DNA from 2 places in the Metallumcola ferriviriculae genome. Region 2 is predicted to be linked to the other one. Evidence: a T-box and tRNA genes for the amino acid it is inferred to sense, from the RefSeq annotation. Region 2 holds a T-box; the other holds one or more tRNA genes.
What was found. A T-box is a leader RNA that pairs with one kind of tRNA and senses whether it is charged. The one in region 2 lies ahead of tyrS (tyrosine--tRNA ligase), so its partner is inferred to be a tRNA-Tyr.
Positions count from the first base shown of each region.

Region 1 (7,644 bases), 680 kb from region 2:
CTCGGCGGCGCTCGTACCTTGGCGTCACTTATCCGTGACGCCACTCGCCCTAGGTCGCTTCGCTGTTGCAAAACTCTTAGCAACTTGTTGCTGTAGAGTTTTGGCATGCCCCTTGCGGGTAGACCCTCCTGCATTTAACATAAGGGGGCAAGCCCCCTTAACAACCCCCATGCATAGGAAATTATCCACAACCCATAATTTCCTATGCATTAAAAAAGCAGGACCTGCTTAGTCCCGCTTTTTTCAGTAATACTACTCTGAAATTGCGCTTACAACTCCGGCACCAACAGTGCGTCCGCCTTCGCGGATAGCGAAGCGCAGTCCCTCTTCAATAGCGATGGGGATAATTAAGTCTATTTCCATCTTGATGTTATCCCCGGGCATTACCATCTCTACACCTTCGGGTAGTTCTACGATGCCGGTCACGTCTGTGGTCCGGAAGTAAAACTGGGGACGGTAGCCCTTAAAGAATGGTGTATGGCGGCCACCCTCTTCTTTGGTTAATACATATATCTCTGCGGAAAACTTGGTGTGTGGCTTAATGGAACCGGGCTTGGCCAATACCTGACCACGCTCAATCTCTTTCCGGTCCACACCTCTCAGCAGGGTACCAATATTGTCTCCTGCTTCCGCCTGGTCCATCAGCTTGCGGAACATTTCTACGCCGGTTACTATAGTCTTTCTGGTCGCTTCTTGTAAACCAACGATTTCTATCTCGTCGCCTACTTTGACAATACCGCGCTCTACTCTGCCGGTTGCCACTGTGCCACGGCCGGTAATACTGAATACGTCCTCTACCGGCATCAGAAATGGCTTATCTGTATCCCGTACTGGCGTAGGTATATATTCGTCAACTGCTGCCATCAGATCGTGAATCTTACCACACCATTCGCAGTCTTTTTCACCGCAGCCGCATTCCAATGCCTTTAGTGCAGATCCGGATACTATGGGAATGTCGTCACCGGGGAACTCATATTCACTTAGAAGCTCTCTTACTTCCATTTCTACAAGTTCCATTAATTCTTCGTCATCTACCATGTCCGCTTTATTTAGGAATACTACGATATAAGGTACGCCTACCTGACGCGCCAACAAAATGTGCTCACGTGTCTGGGGCATCGGACCGTCTGCTGCGCTTACTACCAAAATAGCTCCGTCCATTTGAGCTGCTCCGGTGATCATGTTTTTCACATAGTCTGCGTGGCCGGGGCAGTCAACGTGTGCATAGTGCCGATTGTCAGTCTCATATTCTACGTGGGCTGTGGAAATGGTGATGCCACGCTCTTTCTCCTCTGGGGCGTTATCAATCTGGTCATATGCCGTAGCTACGGCACCGCCGCCCTTTGACAGGGTAAAAGTAATCGCTGCTGTCAGCGTAGTTTTGCCGTGGTCCACGTGACCAATTGTCCCTACGTTTACGTGCGGTTTTGTTCTCTCAAACTTTTGCTTAGCCATAAAAATTCCCTCCTAATATGTAACTTCCTTCGAGGAGCAACAGCGCCCCCGTATACCCTATAGTTTTTTTCTATAAAAAGCCACCTATTCCTGCTAATAATATTTGGAAAATTTAAGTTTGTACATTCAGTTTTATTTTATATTATTTTATATTTACTGTCAAATAATACCTAACCGGCAAAGGACGTTTTTCAGGTGCTTTGACTATCGTCTCAAGCTATCAATAGCTTCTATTCTCCCCCCAACTGCCGGGTGGCTGTAGGAGAACCATTCTACAAAACCTGGCGGGTCAATATCTGCCATATCTTTTGCTGCTAAGTGCCTCAGCAGGGAGATTGAACCACTTGGGTTGGCGGTCAAACCAACCGCCATAGTGTCTGCCTCTGTTTCCATTCCCCGCGATAGTGCATTTTGAAAAGGATTTGCTAGAAATGAAACCAGCACTATAAACAACATTATTGCCGCTAATACCTCAGGTCCGAAGAATCTTTGAATGGTTAGTCCGGTTATGCCTAACCATAGATACAAAATAAACCACAATAAAAGAGTGCCCGCAAATGCGTAAAAAAGTCCCCGGCTGATGTGGCCAAGTTTCCAATGCGCCATTTCATGGGCAACTACCGCCTCTACCTCCTCCGGAGTATAGTCATTCAACAAATTATCATATAAGACAATCCTTTTAGTTTGACCCACTCCGGTGAAATATGCATTGGCCTTGGTGGTACGCTTACTTGCATCCATTATTAATACTTGGTTTATATCTACTCCGGCTCGTTCTGATATCTGTTCTACCATTGATAATACTTTAGCATCGGTGACCGGTCTGAATTGATTAAATATAGGCGCTATCAACACCGGCCATAAAAATGCCTGCACTAACATCCAAGCACCCATTAAGATGCTGATTATCAACCACCAATGACTAGGACTGCGCTGCATTACAGCAATCAAAACCGCAACCCCCGCTGTCGTAAGCACCAGCTCCAACCCGCTGCTAATCAAGTAGTCTTGCCACCAACTGCCCAGTGCCTGAGTAGAAAAACCCCATTGGTGTTGTAAGTAATACCCGCTATACATCTGAAACGGAAGAACTGCCGCTTTTAATAACAGCCACAACACTAAAAAAAATATTATCGCCGCAGCCAGACGACGCCCACCCGCCGCGTTCATCGCCCATCCAGCCAATTCAGACCCCTTGCCGCTAAATAATAACCACGATAATACGACCACCTGCACCGTAAAGGAAAGCACAAAGACCAACTGTCCGCTTTTCTGATACCGCCGCCCATTCATCACCTGCTCCAAAGAAAAATACTTAAATACGCTTGGTTCCACCTTGCCCGGAAATAAGGTGAAATACAGGTAAAGTACCATTGTTGCCCCACTGACCGCAATTAATGCTAACAATATCCCTTTTCCTTTCATATTTAATATCTCCCCCACCAATTCTAAAGTTTCCTAATTAATATACTATAATACCGGCAATTTAGAAGTATGCTCTTAGTTTCCGAGAATGAAAAGCTGCTAAAGACCGATCCAGCGTCACGTCATTCAACCCCATGAAGCTGATTTGCAGCTTAAAACGAAAAAATTCCAAACCCCGCAAGGCCTGGAATACTAATGTTTTTTCTGGAGCCCATATCCGGGGTTGAACCGGAGACCTCCGCCTTACCAAGGCGACGCTCTACCTCCTGAGCTATATGGGCCTAAAAAAATGGTTGCGGGGATAGGATTCGAACCTATGACCTCCGGGTTATGAGCCCGACGAGCTGCCAACTGCTCCACCCCGCATTAGGATAAGTGAGAGGTGGAATCTGTCCACCTCTCGGTATCATTCAATTTTGGTGGAGAGGACTGGATTCGAACCAGTGAAGGCTGAGCCAGCAGATTTACAGTCTGCCCCCTTTGGCCAACTCGGGAACCTCTCCATGTGTATTAAAGTGTGGAGCCGACGATGGGACTCGAACCCGCAACCTGCTGATTACAAGTCAGCTGCTCTACCAATTGAGCTACGTCGGCTCGACGGCGACAAGGAGTATTATAGCATTTTAAAAATAGGCCGTCAACATATTACTGCTGAAAAATTATGGTAGTTTAAAAAAACATCCCGAACAGGCCCTTATTAATTGCTATCTCGCTTTTCCAGATATCTTTCTAACTTGCGTTTAACCCGTTGCAAGGCATTATCAATGGACTTGACATGTCTTTTTAATTCCATGGCAATTTCCTGATAAGACTTGCCTTCCAAATATGCCATAAGAACTTTCCATTCCAATGAACTTAAAATTTCTCCCATCTTTTCTTCGATGTCATCAAACTCTTCACGGCTGACTATCAATTCTTCAGGATCCGTAATTTTAGAGCCCGAAATCACATCCAGCAAGGTGCGGTCAGAATCTTCATCATAGATGGGTTTATTTAGGGATACATAGGAATTAAGCGGAATATGCTTTTGGCGTGTAGCTGTTTTGATGGCAGTAATAATCTGCCGGGTAATACAAAGTTCAGCAAAAGCTCTGAAGGAAGATAACTTATCACAGCGGAAATCACGTATAGCTTTATATAAGCCAATCATGCCTTCCTGGATAATGTCTTCCCGGTCCGCGCCGATAAGAAAGTAAGACCTTGCCTTTGCGCGGACAAAATTCTTGTACTTATTGATTAGGTATTCTTGAGCTACATCATCCCCGTCCTTAGCTAAGGTTACAATGTCTTCGTCAACCATTACTTCATAAGTTTGGTACGTTTCTTTCGGGGCGTTAATGCTCATGACATCGCCTCCATTTTTTAATTTTCAGAAGGCATATAAAATGCCTTTTTAATCAAATGGAGCATAACAAAAATGCTAGGTTGTCCAGCACATAAGTAATTATACATAAAATATCCCTCTAAATCAAGCTAAGTTTACAGGCTGCGCCAAATCTGGAATATCCTCATCCCTATTTGCCTCGCCGCCATTTTTCCAGTGTTTTCCTCACATTTTCAGCTAATCTCAAGTCCAACGCAGCTTTATCGTTTTTTTTATTAATGAAATACTTTTGGCTGTTCTGTTTTGCATGAGTTACTTTCCGCAGTAAGTCACGAGCAGATAACCGCATTGCCCCACGCTGCATAACCAGCCTTTGTTCCGCCCAATCCGATGTTGCCACCGCAATAGCCATTTCCCCGGGTAATTGATCAACCAGTTTTTCAATAATCATATCAGCAGTTTCCCCTTCACCACTGAAAATAACTTGGATTCCCGCCAGTGTTTCCCCGCGTTGGATACCACCCTTTACCAAGTGCGCGTCAAAAACCACCACAATTTCTATACCGGTAAATCCCCGATAGTCACTGAGTATTTGCAGCAATTTGTCCCTGGCGTGGGCATAACTGGTATTCTTGAGCGCAATTAATTCCGGCCAGGCGCTGATAACATTGTAGCCATCTACGATTAAAATGTCTTCCATTACATCACCTATCCGTCCAATCGCTGGCGTAATGCCTCAAAAATTACCACTGCAGCCGCGCTGGCAGCGTTTAAAGAATTTAACTTACCCATCAGTGGGATACTCACCAAAAAATCACACTTTTCCTTAACCAAACGACTGAGTCCCTTACCTTCGCTGCCTATTGCCAGCACCAACGGCATGCGCATGTCTGTCTGATAGATACTCTGTGCCGCACCCGCTTGTGCACCCATCACCCAGAATCCTTGGTCTTTAAGCTGGTCTATAGTACGGGCTAAATTGGTTACAGCAACCACCGGAACGTGCTCAACAGCACCAGCAGCTACCTTTAATACCGCGGGTGTCATGCCCACGGCACGGCGATTGGGAATAATTAACGCCTTAACTCCCGCGGCCTCTGCCGTACGTAAAATCGCGCCAAAATTTTGTGGATCCTGCAGGTGGTCCAATAACAAAAAAATGGGGTCTTCCTCAGCATTAATTGACCCCATTACCTCCTCAATAGCTGCATATGCTACGGGTTTGGCAAAAGCAATGATACCTTGATGACCCCCGGTAACCGCTAATTGCTGAATTTCCTTTTTATCCAGCCATTTAACGGGAATACTCGCCCGGGCGCACAATTCAGCTATTTCTGATATGACCTGCCCTTTACTCCCTTTAGCAATGCAAAGCTTTTCCATTTCCCGGTTGGCCTTTAATGCTTCTACCACCGGATTGCGTCCTTCGATTTGATCCAAGATACATCCCACCTAACCTCGTGTAACTACATTTTTTATCCTGCCGCAGGACATAGCACCTTCATAGCAAACTCCCTGAGAGACACATGCGGCCCCTGCCTTTTGAAAAATTACCGGGGCAACCTGACGGACTTGACTCAACATTTCGTCTGCCAATTGCCGTATTTCCCACTGCGCTCTGCGGCAACAGCGGTGTTGAAAGAAATTAAGCAGACTGCGCGCATTAAAAGTGGCTACAAATTTAGTTTCACAAGCAGACGGCAGAATATACCTCGCGTCTTCTTTTGCAACAATTTTCGCTAACTCCGCATAAGCATCAGCAATAACACTCATTTGTTCACGATATAATACCAGCGCCTGTTCATTTTCTTTAATCGCAGGGGGAACTATGTATTGAAAATCTTGCTCACTAACATAGCGTTGGGACTTCTGAGAATATGAGGCAATACGATGTCTGACCATTTGATGACTGAGTACCCTGCTTACACCTTCGATGGCAAAAGTAAATGAAATGTGCTCCAGAGGGGATAAATGGCCCATGGATATCAATTTGCTCAAAAACTCCTGGGTTCGCCCATCATCCATATCTTCTAATAATTTATCAGCCCCTATTGGAGAGTAGCATAATCTAGCTGCAGCAGCTACCTTCTTTTCGGGTTGGTCGGTGTAGCTTAATAGCGATACTTTCATATTCTAGCCCCCATTCTTCCTGTTTGTATCCAGCTCTTCTAAAAATGATAACAACTCCTCCACCCGCTTCTCCTCGCCGCAAAGATGAAGAAAACCAATCAGACACTCTAAACCCGTACTGTGGCGGTATGTGGCAACATCGGTATACTTGGGAACACTACCTGTTTTCACATTTCTGCCTCTTCGGGCAACGGCTCTCTCATCCGGCGTAAGACGGTCTACTAAAAAATGAAACAGTTCTGCCTGGGCAGATGCATTTACCAGACCCACTACTCGTTTGTGCAGGGCATTTATACGTGCAGGTTTTTGCAGAACTATTTTACGCCGGACATATATTTCATAAACGGCATCGCCTATATATGCCAGCGCTGCCGGCGACATCTGGGAAACTTCCTGACGAGAAAGGGGTGTCCATCCCATGTTTAAGCCCACTTCCAGCGGCATCCTTGGGGAGTATCTTCCAGATTGATACCCTTGTCAGCCAGTTGGTCACGAATAAGATCCGCAGCAGCCCAGTCTTTCTTTGCCCGAGCCTGTTGCCGCACTTCTATCAGCAGCTCAATTAAGTCCTGCACCATTCCCTCATCGCCAACCGCCTTTTCATTCGCATCAAAAATGCCCAATACATCAACGCCAAAGTCATTATATAATTTATCACAAGCCGAAAGAACCGAAGACTGCTGCGCCGTCAAGCTGCCTCCCTCCTTAATTAACCCATCCCTATACTTGTTGATGTCTTTGCTTATCTCAAAGAGCACCGCTATTGCCAAAGCGGTGTTAAAGTCGTCATCCATGGCCTCTGTAAACTTGCCCCGGGCCTGTTCAACTAATTTATACATTGCCAGCTCATTACCAGATAGTGCTTCTATTTCCCGCGGGTCAACATCTTTCCCGTCAGCCAATAATTCCCGGACACCATCCCGAGCGGTTTTCAACCTCTCCAGCCCCCGGGCACTCATTTCTAATTTCTCATCATCAAAATCCAATGGGCTCCGGTAATGGGTGGAAAGTAGATAGAAGCGTACTACATCGGAACAAAACTTGTCTAATATTTCCCGTACCAAAAAGAAATTTCCGAGAGACTTGGACATCTTTTCTTGGTTTACCGTAATAAATCCATTATGCAGCCAGTGCTTAACAAATGGCTGCTGATTGGAATACGCCTCCGCCTGGGCGATTTCATTTTCATGATGCGGGAAAATTAAATCGAAGCCGCCGCCATGAATGTCGAAACCATTAAATAAATATTTTAAAGACATGGCTGAACACTCTATATGCCATCCGGGCCTGCCCAAGCCCCAGGGGCTTTC
Region 1 covers NZ_CP121694.1:130,854-138,497, forward strand. The annotation lists gene tuf (elongation factor Tu) at 253-1,455, opposite strand; gene MFMK1_RS00700 (M48 family metallopeptidase) at 1,660-2,880, opposite strand; tRNA gene MFMK1_RS00705 (tRNA-Thr) at 3,086-3,161, opposite strand; tRNA gene MFMK1_RS00710 (tRNA-Met) at 3,171-3,246, opposite strand; tRNA gene MFMK1_RS00715 (tRNA-Tyr) at 3,298-3,383, opposite strand; tRNA gene MFMK1_RS00720 (tRNA-Thr) at 3,399-3,474, opposite strand; gene sigH (RNA polymerase sporulation sigma factor SigH) at 3,578-4,225, opposite strand; gene MFMK1_RS00730 (NYN domain-containing protein) at 4,395-4,904, opposite strand; gene rlmB (23S rRNA (guanosine(2251)-2'-O)-methyltransferase RlmB) at 4,913-5,644, opposite strand; gene thyX (FAD-dependent thymidylate synthase) at 5,657-6,334, opposite strand; gene MFMK1_RS00745 (Mini-ribonuclease 3) at 6,338-6,754, opposite strand; gene cysS (cysteine--tRNA ligase) at 6,757-7,644, opposite strand, start outside.
Region 1: it has a tRNA-Tyr gene. The T-box ahead of tyrS (tyrosine--tRNA ligase) is inferred to sense a tRNA for this amino acid. The anticodon was not compared.

Region 2 (7,644 bases):
GTTTCAACTGATATTTTCTACCTCGTCTCTCCGCTTCTTCCGCCGCCTCTAAAAGCGACAAAATCTATCCTATCATCTCTCGCCTTACTTTACAACTGGTAGTTTTTGGTCAGTTGCTCTGTTGCGAGAAGGTCACTTGTAGAAGCGACGCTTTGAAATATAGCATATTTTATTAGTCGTTGTCAAGTAAAGCCCTGAATTTATTTCAATGATCGTCATAAATACTGTTTCCCTAATTATATATTGCAATTTTAGTAGAAAATATACAAATCCGGGTGAAAATTTCCCCGGATTTATTTAATCACATTTAGTTTATAGATAACTCCCTATTAAAACTTGATTATCTGTCAGAAATACCAAATAACGAACTGTCCTTGCCCAAATCTAACTTTAAGTAAGTCTCCGGCACATCACCAACGATTACAGTATCAGCAACGGGCACCTGTGCATTTACCGTTATTTCAGAGTTTAATAAGGGTATGATCACGCGTATATCACTGCTCACATTTAAATATATTTTATGCCGAGTCTGGTTAATACCGGCGTCTTCAAATTTATCCTGCACCTTGACCTCCACCGTACCAACAGGAAGCAGCCACAGATTTATACTCGGCCCGTAATTTGCTAACAGGTTACTGCCGGTTATCTGCCCTATCGGTATTTGGATTTTTTGGTTGCGTAACTTTTTTAACTCCTCTTGTATTTTTAAAGTAGCCTTGGTGTTGATCTTATTTAACTGCAGCAGGTTTTGCTGCATATATAATATGTTGCCTTTTTCGTCTTTTTCGATATGCACTAGTTTAGCATAGTCCATGTCTTCAACGACAGCAGACAATATTGCTTCATTTATAGCCTCAGTTGCCCGCCAATTAGCCTCTGCTTCGGCAAAGGCTGTTATGGTGGGAGCAAGTAAGAATTCCAATATAAAAAACGCAGCAAGCAAGGATGCTAAAAAAATCACTAACCAACGAGGCTTCCTTGGCCTATGGTTGCGTTTACGCTTGATGCTCACTTTTCTCCGCCCGAGCATGCACAATCACCTCTCAACTGTAATATATGTAGAAAGTGTTGAAAGGTGAATAGTTTCTGTTAGTCAATGCCTTTTTTACAAAAAGTCAACTCATGCGTCACATGGTACTACAGTCGTTGACTTTTTAAATGATTAGTTTTTCTGCCTAATCGTTCAAGCCAATATTAAGCCAGGCGTAATCGGGCGAAGCGGCGCTTACCCACACGCAGCACCATGCCATCTGCAACCTTCAACTGGTAATCCACGTCCTCAATCTTTTCGTCATCCACTTTCACTGCGCCCTGCTTAAGCATCCGGCGAGCTTCACTGGTGCTGGATGTAAGGTCACAATACACTATAAGCTTAGGCAGCAAAATCTCTCCGTCTTCCAAAACTTCTGAAGTTATCTGCACTTCAGGCATATCATCAGGGAGGTCCCCTTTTTGAAACACTTTTTCGAACTCTTCCTGAGCCTGATCTGCTGCCTCTTCACCGTAATACTGTTTGACTAGCTGCCAAGCTAACTGCATTTTATAATTTCTGGGATTGGCTCCCTGCTCCATATCATCTTTAATTCTTTCAATGTCTTCAAGCGACACTGAAGTAACCAATTCAAAGTATCTGACAATCAAATCATCCGTCAAAGACATAGTTTTACCGTAAATTTCTTTGGGAGCTTCATTAATACCTATGTAGTTACCCAAGCTCTTACTCATCTTTTGCACACCATCTAATCCTTCAAGGATAGGCATGGTAAGCGCCACTTGGGGCTCTTGTCCGTATTCTTTCTGTAATGTTCGGCCCATGAGCAGGTTGAATTTCTGGTCGGTCCCCCCTAGCTCTACATCTGCCTCTAAAGCAATAGAATCATACCCCTGCATTAATGGATAAAAAAACTCATGAATGCTGATGGGCCGGTTTGATTTATATCGTTTGGAAAAGTCATCTCGTTCCAGCATCCTGGCTACAGTTATCTTAGCCGATAGCTCGATGATATCCTGAAACTTCAGTGCTGCCAACCATTCGCTGTTAAAAACCACTCTGGTTTTTTCCGGGTCAAGCACCTTGAAAATCTGTTCCTTGTAAGTTTCCGCGTTAGCAAGCACTTCTTGCTCAGTAAGCTGTTTACGAGTATCAGATTTGCCGGTAGGGTCACCAATTCGGCCGGTAAAATCCCCAATAATAATAATCACCTGGTGCCCCAAGTCCTGAAATTGGCGCAGTTTCTGCAATACCACAGTGTGCCCCAAGTGGATATCCGGAGCAGTGGGATCCAAACCCAATTTAACCTTTAAAGGTTTGTTAGCGCTAATTGCCTTTTCCAATTTTTTCGTTAACTCTTCTTCCGGAATGATTTCCTCCACACCGCGTTTTAGCACCGCCAGCTGTGTCTGCGCATCCTTCATGAATTACCAGCTCCTTTACAAATAGTTTCCCATAAACTCATAAAAATACAAAAAACACTTGTCCACTTTAGGGACGAAGTGTTCCGCGGTACCACCCTAATTGCTGCCATAGGCAGCCACTTTCCACCCGTTAAGGGGGGCCACCCTGTAAGCTCCGAGTGTAATTTCACCTAAAACCTTGACCGGTTTGCAGCAACCACCGGCTCTCTGAATTCAAGATTTTTAGGGTATTGTACCCATCTCCTCACTTACTCACGATATTTTATCACGACTAAAGCTGGAAGTTCAAGCAGTTTTTGTCGTTTTACTAGGAAATCCTTTGTGTTATAATGTTTGGGAAGTGATGTGAGAAATTCCTTTCAAGGAGGCCGCTCATGGCTAAAAAGACAAAAAAGCAAAAACGTAAACTTAATATATTTAGAGTCTTCGTGCTGGTGTTTTTGTTGGTTACCTTTATTGTAGGTGGTGCCGGTGTTGGGTTCGTAATGGGAGTTATTCGTAATCTTCCCGATTACAAACCTCAAGAAGGACCCGATTGGAATTTAACCACCTTCGTATTCGATAGTCAGGCTGCTAAAGTTGCCGAACTTCACGGCAGTGAAAATCGTGTCCCCGTCAATTTCGAGCGAATTCCCCAAGATTTAAAGGATGCCTTTGTAGCGATTGAAGATAATGCCTTCTATGACCACTTTGGTGTCAACCCAATGGCCATAGCCAGAGCTTTATGGGTCAATATGCAGAAGGGTTATAAAGCCCAGGGCGGCAGCACCATTACCCAACAATTAGCTAAAAACGCCTTTCTCAAGAACCCGAAAAAAACATACAAAAGGAAAATACAAGAAGCTCTCTTAGCTATCCAACTAGAAAGAACTTATACTAAAGATGAAATTTTTAATTTTTATTTAAATACTATTTATTTTGGTCACGGTGCTAATGGCGTACAAGCTGCCGCCCAAACCTATTTCGGTAAAAACATTGAGGATCTAACTTTGGCTGAAAGTGCACTGTTGGCAGGTGTTGCTAACGTTCCCGGCCGGTATTCTCCCTTTATCAACATGGAGGAAGCAAAAAACCGCCGCGCCATCGTGCTCAACGAAATGGTTGAACTTGATATGATTAGTAACCAGGACTCAGAGCAAGCCAAAAAAGAACCAATTAAGCTGGCTGATTTACAACAAAAAAGAACTTATAAGTATCCTTATTTTATGGACCACGTCATTGCTGAAGCAGAACGTCTGCTTAAAGAGAATGGTGTGGAAGAAATGCAGCTTTATACCGGCGGTTTAAAAATATATACTACTTTAAATACTGATATCCAAGAAAAAATCGAGGAAGTATACAAAAACCGGGATAATTTCCCGCAAGTGAATACCGAAGAGCCGGTACAAAGTGCCATGGCACTTGTCGACCCCCATACCGGCGCTGTTCAAGGCCTAATAGGCGGGCGGGAACATGTAACTAAAAGAGGACTTAATAGAGCAACACAGCTTAAGCGTCAGCCTGGCTCTTCCATTAAACCCGTAGCAGTATATGCACCGGCTTTGGAAAGTGGTCTTTCCCCGGCGACCGTTGTTGACGATGTCCCGGTAAGCTATCCAATTCCCAATCAGGAAAACTACGAACCAGGAAATTATGACGGTCGTTACCGTGGTTTAATAACCATGCGTGAAGCGGTGCGGTGGTCCGTAAACATTCCTGCTGTCAAATTCCTAGATCAAATTGGTGTAACGACCGGCTACGACTTTGCCAAAGATCTTGGCCTACCGCTTTTAAAAACTGACCGAAATCTCAGCTTGGCACTGGGTGGTTTAACTAAAGGCGTATCGCCTTTAGATATGGCCTCTGCCTATGGCGCATTTGCCAACAAAGGAGTATATATAAAGCCTTACGCAATTACAATGATTACTGACAGCGATGGAAATGTCCTGGTGGAAAATAAGCCGCAGAAGCGCATTGCCATGTCTGAGTCAACTGCATACTTAATGAGCAATATCTTAACAACTGTAGTTAAAGATGCCCAAGGCCGGACAGGTACCGGATGGCGAGCTGCTATCCCCGGTTGGCCGGTAGCGGGTAAGACCGGTACCACTCAATTGACCGGCAGTGAATTTAGAAATGTCGCCGGCAACAAAGATGCCTGGTTCGCCGGCTTCACTCCAGAGCTGGCCGCAGTAGTATGGCTGGGTTATGATGTGACCGATAAGGACCATTATCTCAAGCAGGTTTACGGCGGAAAATATCCGGCATTGATTTGGAAAGCTGTAATGGAAGCTGCCTTGAAGGATGTCGAACCCAAACCATTTGAAAAACCGGGAAACATTATTCAGGTTGCGGTAGATAGTAAATCCGGCCTTTTACCCAGCGAATTAACCCCGGACAAATTTATCCGGACAGAACTGTTTGCCAGAGGAACAGAACCGCAGAAAGTATCTGATACTTGGGTGGAAGCGGAAGTCTGTGCCGAATCCGGCAAACTGCCCTCGCCGTTTTGTCCTGATGTTATAACAGGAGTATTCCTCAAACGGCCCATTCCATACACCGGTAATAAGAAAGTAGAGGATGCTGAGTTACAGGTGCCCACTGAAGTGTGCGATGTGCACACTAATTCCACAACGGTTTTACTGAGCACCTGTGATGACCCGCGCCACGAAGGTAAAATGGTATTGGCTAATATTCCTGCTCCGGGGCAGGAAGGGGGTTGCCCTGAAGAACTTATAGTCCAACGAGTATTTTCCCCGGGGACCGCTCCTAACAACTACTGTGATATACCGGAACATCAGTTATCCGGTTCAGCGGTCGGTCGACCTCGCCCGGTACCCGGAAACAACGATACCTATCCCGGTAGGGCGGATGATAATAGCCAAGGTAAGGAAAACGATCAACCGACACAAGTACCACCTGCAGAACCAACACTCTTTGGCAGTAGTGCCAAAAGTGAAGACGCCCCAAACGGAGTAAACGTCTCATTGGAATGGAAGGTGGAATCAGATGAAATTTCTGCCGGCCAAGACGTGGTATATTCCATTGAACGGTGGACCGACTCCAGCAGTAACAAATATAACATCGCTCTTACCACGGAAACTAATTGGATTGATGAAAAAGTGTCTTCGTCAGATGTATATTATTACCGCGTGACTACGATTGATGTAAATACTAGTCTTACTTCAAAATCAAACATCATTAAAATACATGTGCAAAATAACTAGTCTAAAAAACACCCAACATTGTTGGGTGTTTTTTAGACCAAGCAGCCACGTCATTGCCTAGTCAGAAAGTATAAGTTCTGGGAGACATAAGTTCAACTAGGCTTCCGCCTACGTCCCAAAGACTTGCACTTGGGGGATTTAATTATCGGCGTCATTAAGCGTTTCCTGGATAAGAATTCGCCGACCGTTAGCAGTATTCAGCCATACTGGTCCTTTAATCCCGGTATCGGTGATACTACCAATGGCATGAGCCCCAGCACTTGGGGGATATTCTGATAGCAGTTCAATGACATCCGTCGCGCAATCCCCACCAACTACCAGAAGTAATAAATTGTCACACGCTAAATTAAACGGGTCAGTTTGAAACCCCTTTAAACCGGCAAAGTTTTGGCGGCAAACTTCCGCCCGCGGCTCAACCAAGCTGATTTCGGCGGGCACCCGTGCTGCTATTTCGCTTACTGCACCAGCTATCCCCCTTCGTCTCGGCATGCAGATGAGGCGTACCCCGCCTAGTGTTAAAACTTCCTGAATCACATCAGTAAAAACTTCAGGCCCTGAACTATCAACCAATGTACTATCCTCCGCGAACCTGCTGCAGAGAATAAGAATATCACCCCGTTTAACACGATCACTTCCCAAAGTCAACTCCGCTGGCAAAAAACCAATGCCTGCGGTGGAAACAAAAATACCATCCATGTCGTTATTTTTTTCAGTGGTGGCAGTTATCAGCACATTTTCCCGGGCTGCCACTTTTTTAAAAGCTGCCAGCAACTTTTCCAAGAAACCTTGGGAAGTTCCCTTTGATGCTACCACGGACAAATTTAACGCCATAGGGAGAGCGCCGGTAACTGCAATGCTGTTTAAAATTCCACATGCAACCTGATGACCAAAATCCCCCGCAGAAAGATTATCTCCACCGCTCCGCGCCGTTTCTGTCTGAAAAACCAGTTTCCCCCCGGCAACACTAAATAAATCCGGTCTAGTTAGACCATGTATATCCTGCCTGTGAAAAGGGTCAAACAACATATTATTATGTACTGACTCCATCGTACCCGCTTCCTCTTCAAATCCACCCACTTTGGCTGCCTCCCACCAAGATAGTTAATCTTACGCAGTTGTCTTCATGCGCACTATTTAATATCTCCATGCGGCCGCTTATTAATAACAAATCAGATAGAAAACTTCTAAGGCCCGGAGATAAATCCCGGGCCTTAATGCGGCATCTGACACGCAGGGGTTGATTTTAAAGTTCTGCGATTAGCGGTTTAGTTTTACTTCGGTGGCGCCGCTGCCACCTTGACGCGCGTCCGCCAAAAAGAACTCCGCTACTTGAGGATGATTTTTAAGCAGCCCCTTTAATGCACTACGCAAGGCACCGGTACCTTTACCGTGGATCAAACGTACCTGATTGAGACCGGCTAAAACCGCATCATCCAGATATTTATCCACCCTTTCCTTTGCTTCGTCAGCCATCAGGCCTCTTAAGTCCAATTCAGGGGCAATGTGGAAACTTTTATCGGACACCAGCTTAACAACGCCGTCCCTATTTTGCTGACCTTGTTCAGAGGTCTCCAACAGCCGAATTTCTGACTTTTTTACTTTAATCTTCATGATACCTGCCTGAATCTGTACTTCATCCTGATTGTCAGGCCCTTCTATTATAAAGCCATTTTGTGCGAGTTTCGGAATATGCACTTCCATACCAGGTGAAATCTGTTTTGGTGCCTTACCAGGTGTCTTGAATCGGTATTTTTCCTTTTGTTCTTCCAGTTCTCGTTCCCGCTCGGCTAGGCCCTTACGCGCCTTTTGCGCCGCTTCAACATTAGCCTGCTCCATCTGCCTGCTGAATTGTTCCCTAATTTTTTTCAACATATCATCTGCTTCTTTATTTGCTTCCTTAATTATCTGTGCAGCCTCATCGTGGGCATCACGCATAATCCTGGTCTGTTGATTGTCCCATTCCAACTCTTTCTCCTTAAGTTGGGATCGGGCAGCAGCTAAATGTCTGCGAATACTTTCCGCT
Region 2 covers NZ_CP121694.1:3,173,227-3,180,870, forward strand. The annotation lists gene MFMK1_RS15680 (hypothetical protein) at 1-61, opposite strand, end outside; gene yunB (sporulation protein YunB) at 341-1,030, opposite strand; gene tyrS (tyrosine--tRNA ligase) at 1,195-2,415, opposite strand; T-box leader at 2,482-2,667, opposite strand; gene MFMK1_RS15695 (transglycosylase domain-containing protein) at 2,790-5,621, shown strand; gene MFMK1_RS15700 (AIR synthase related protein) at 5,760-6,698, opposite strand; gene MFMK1_RS15705 (endonuclease MutS2) at 6,879-7,644, opposite strand, start outside.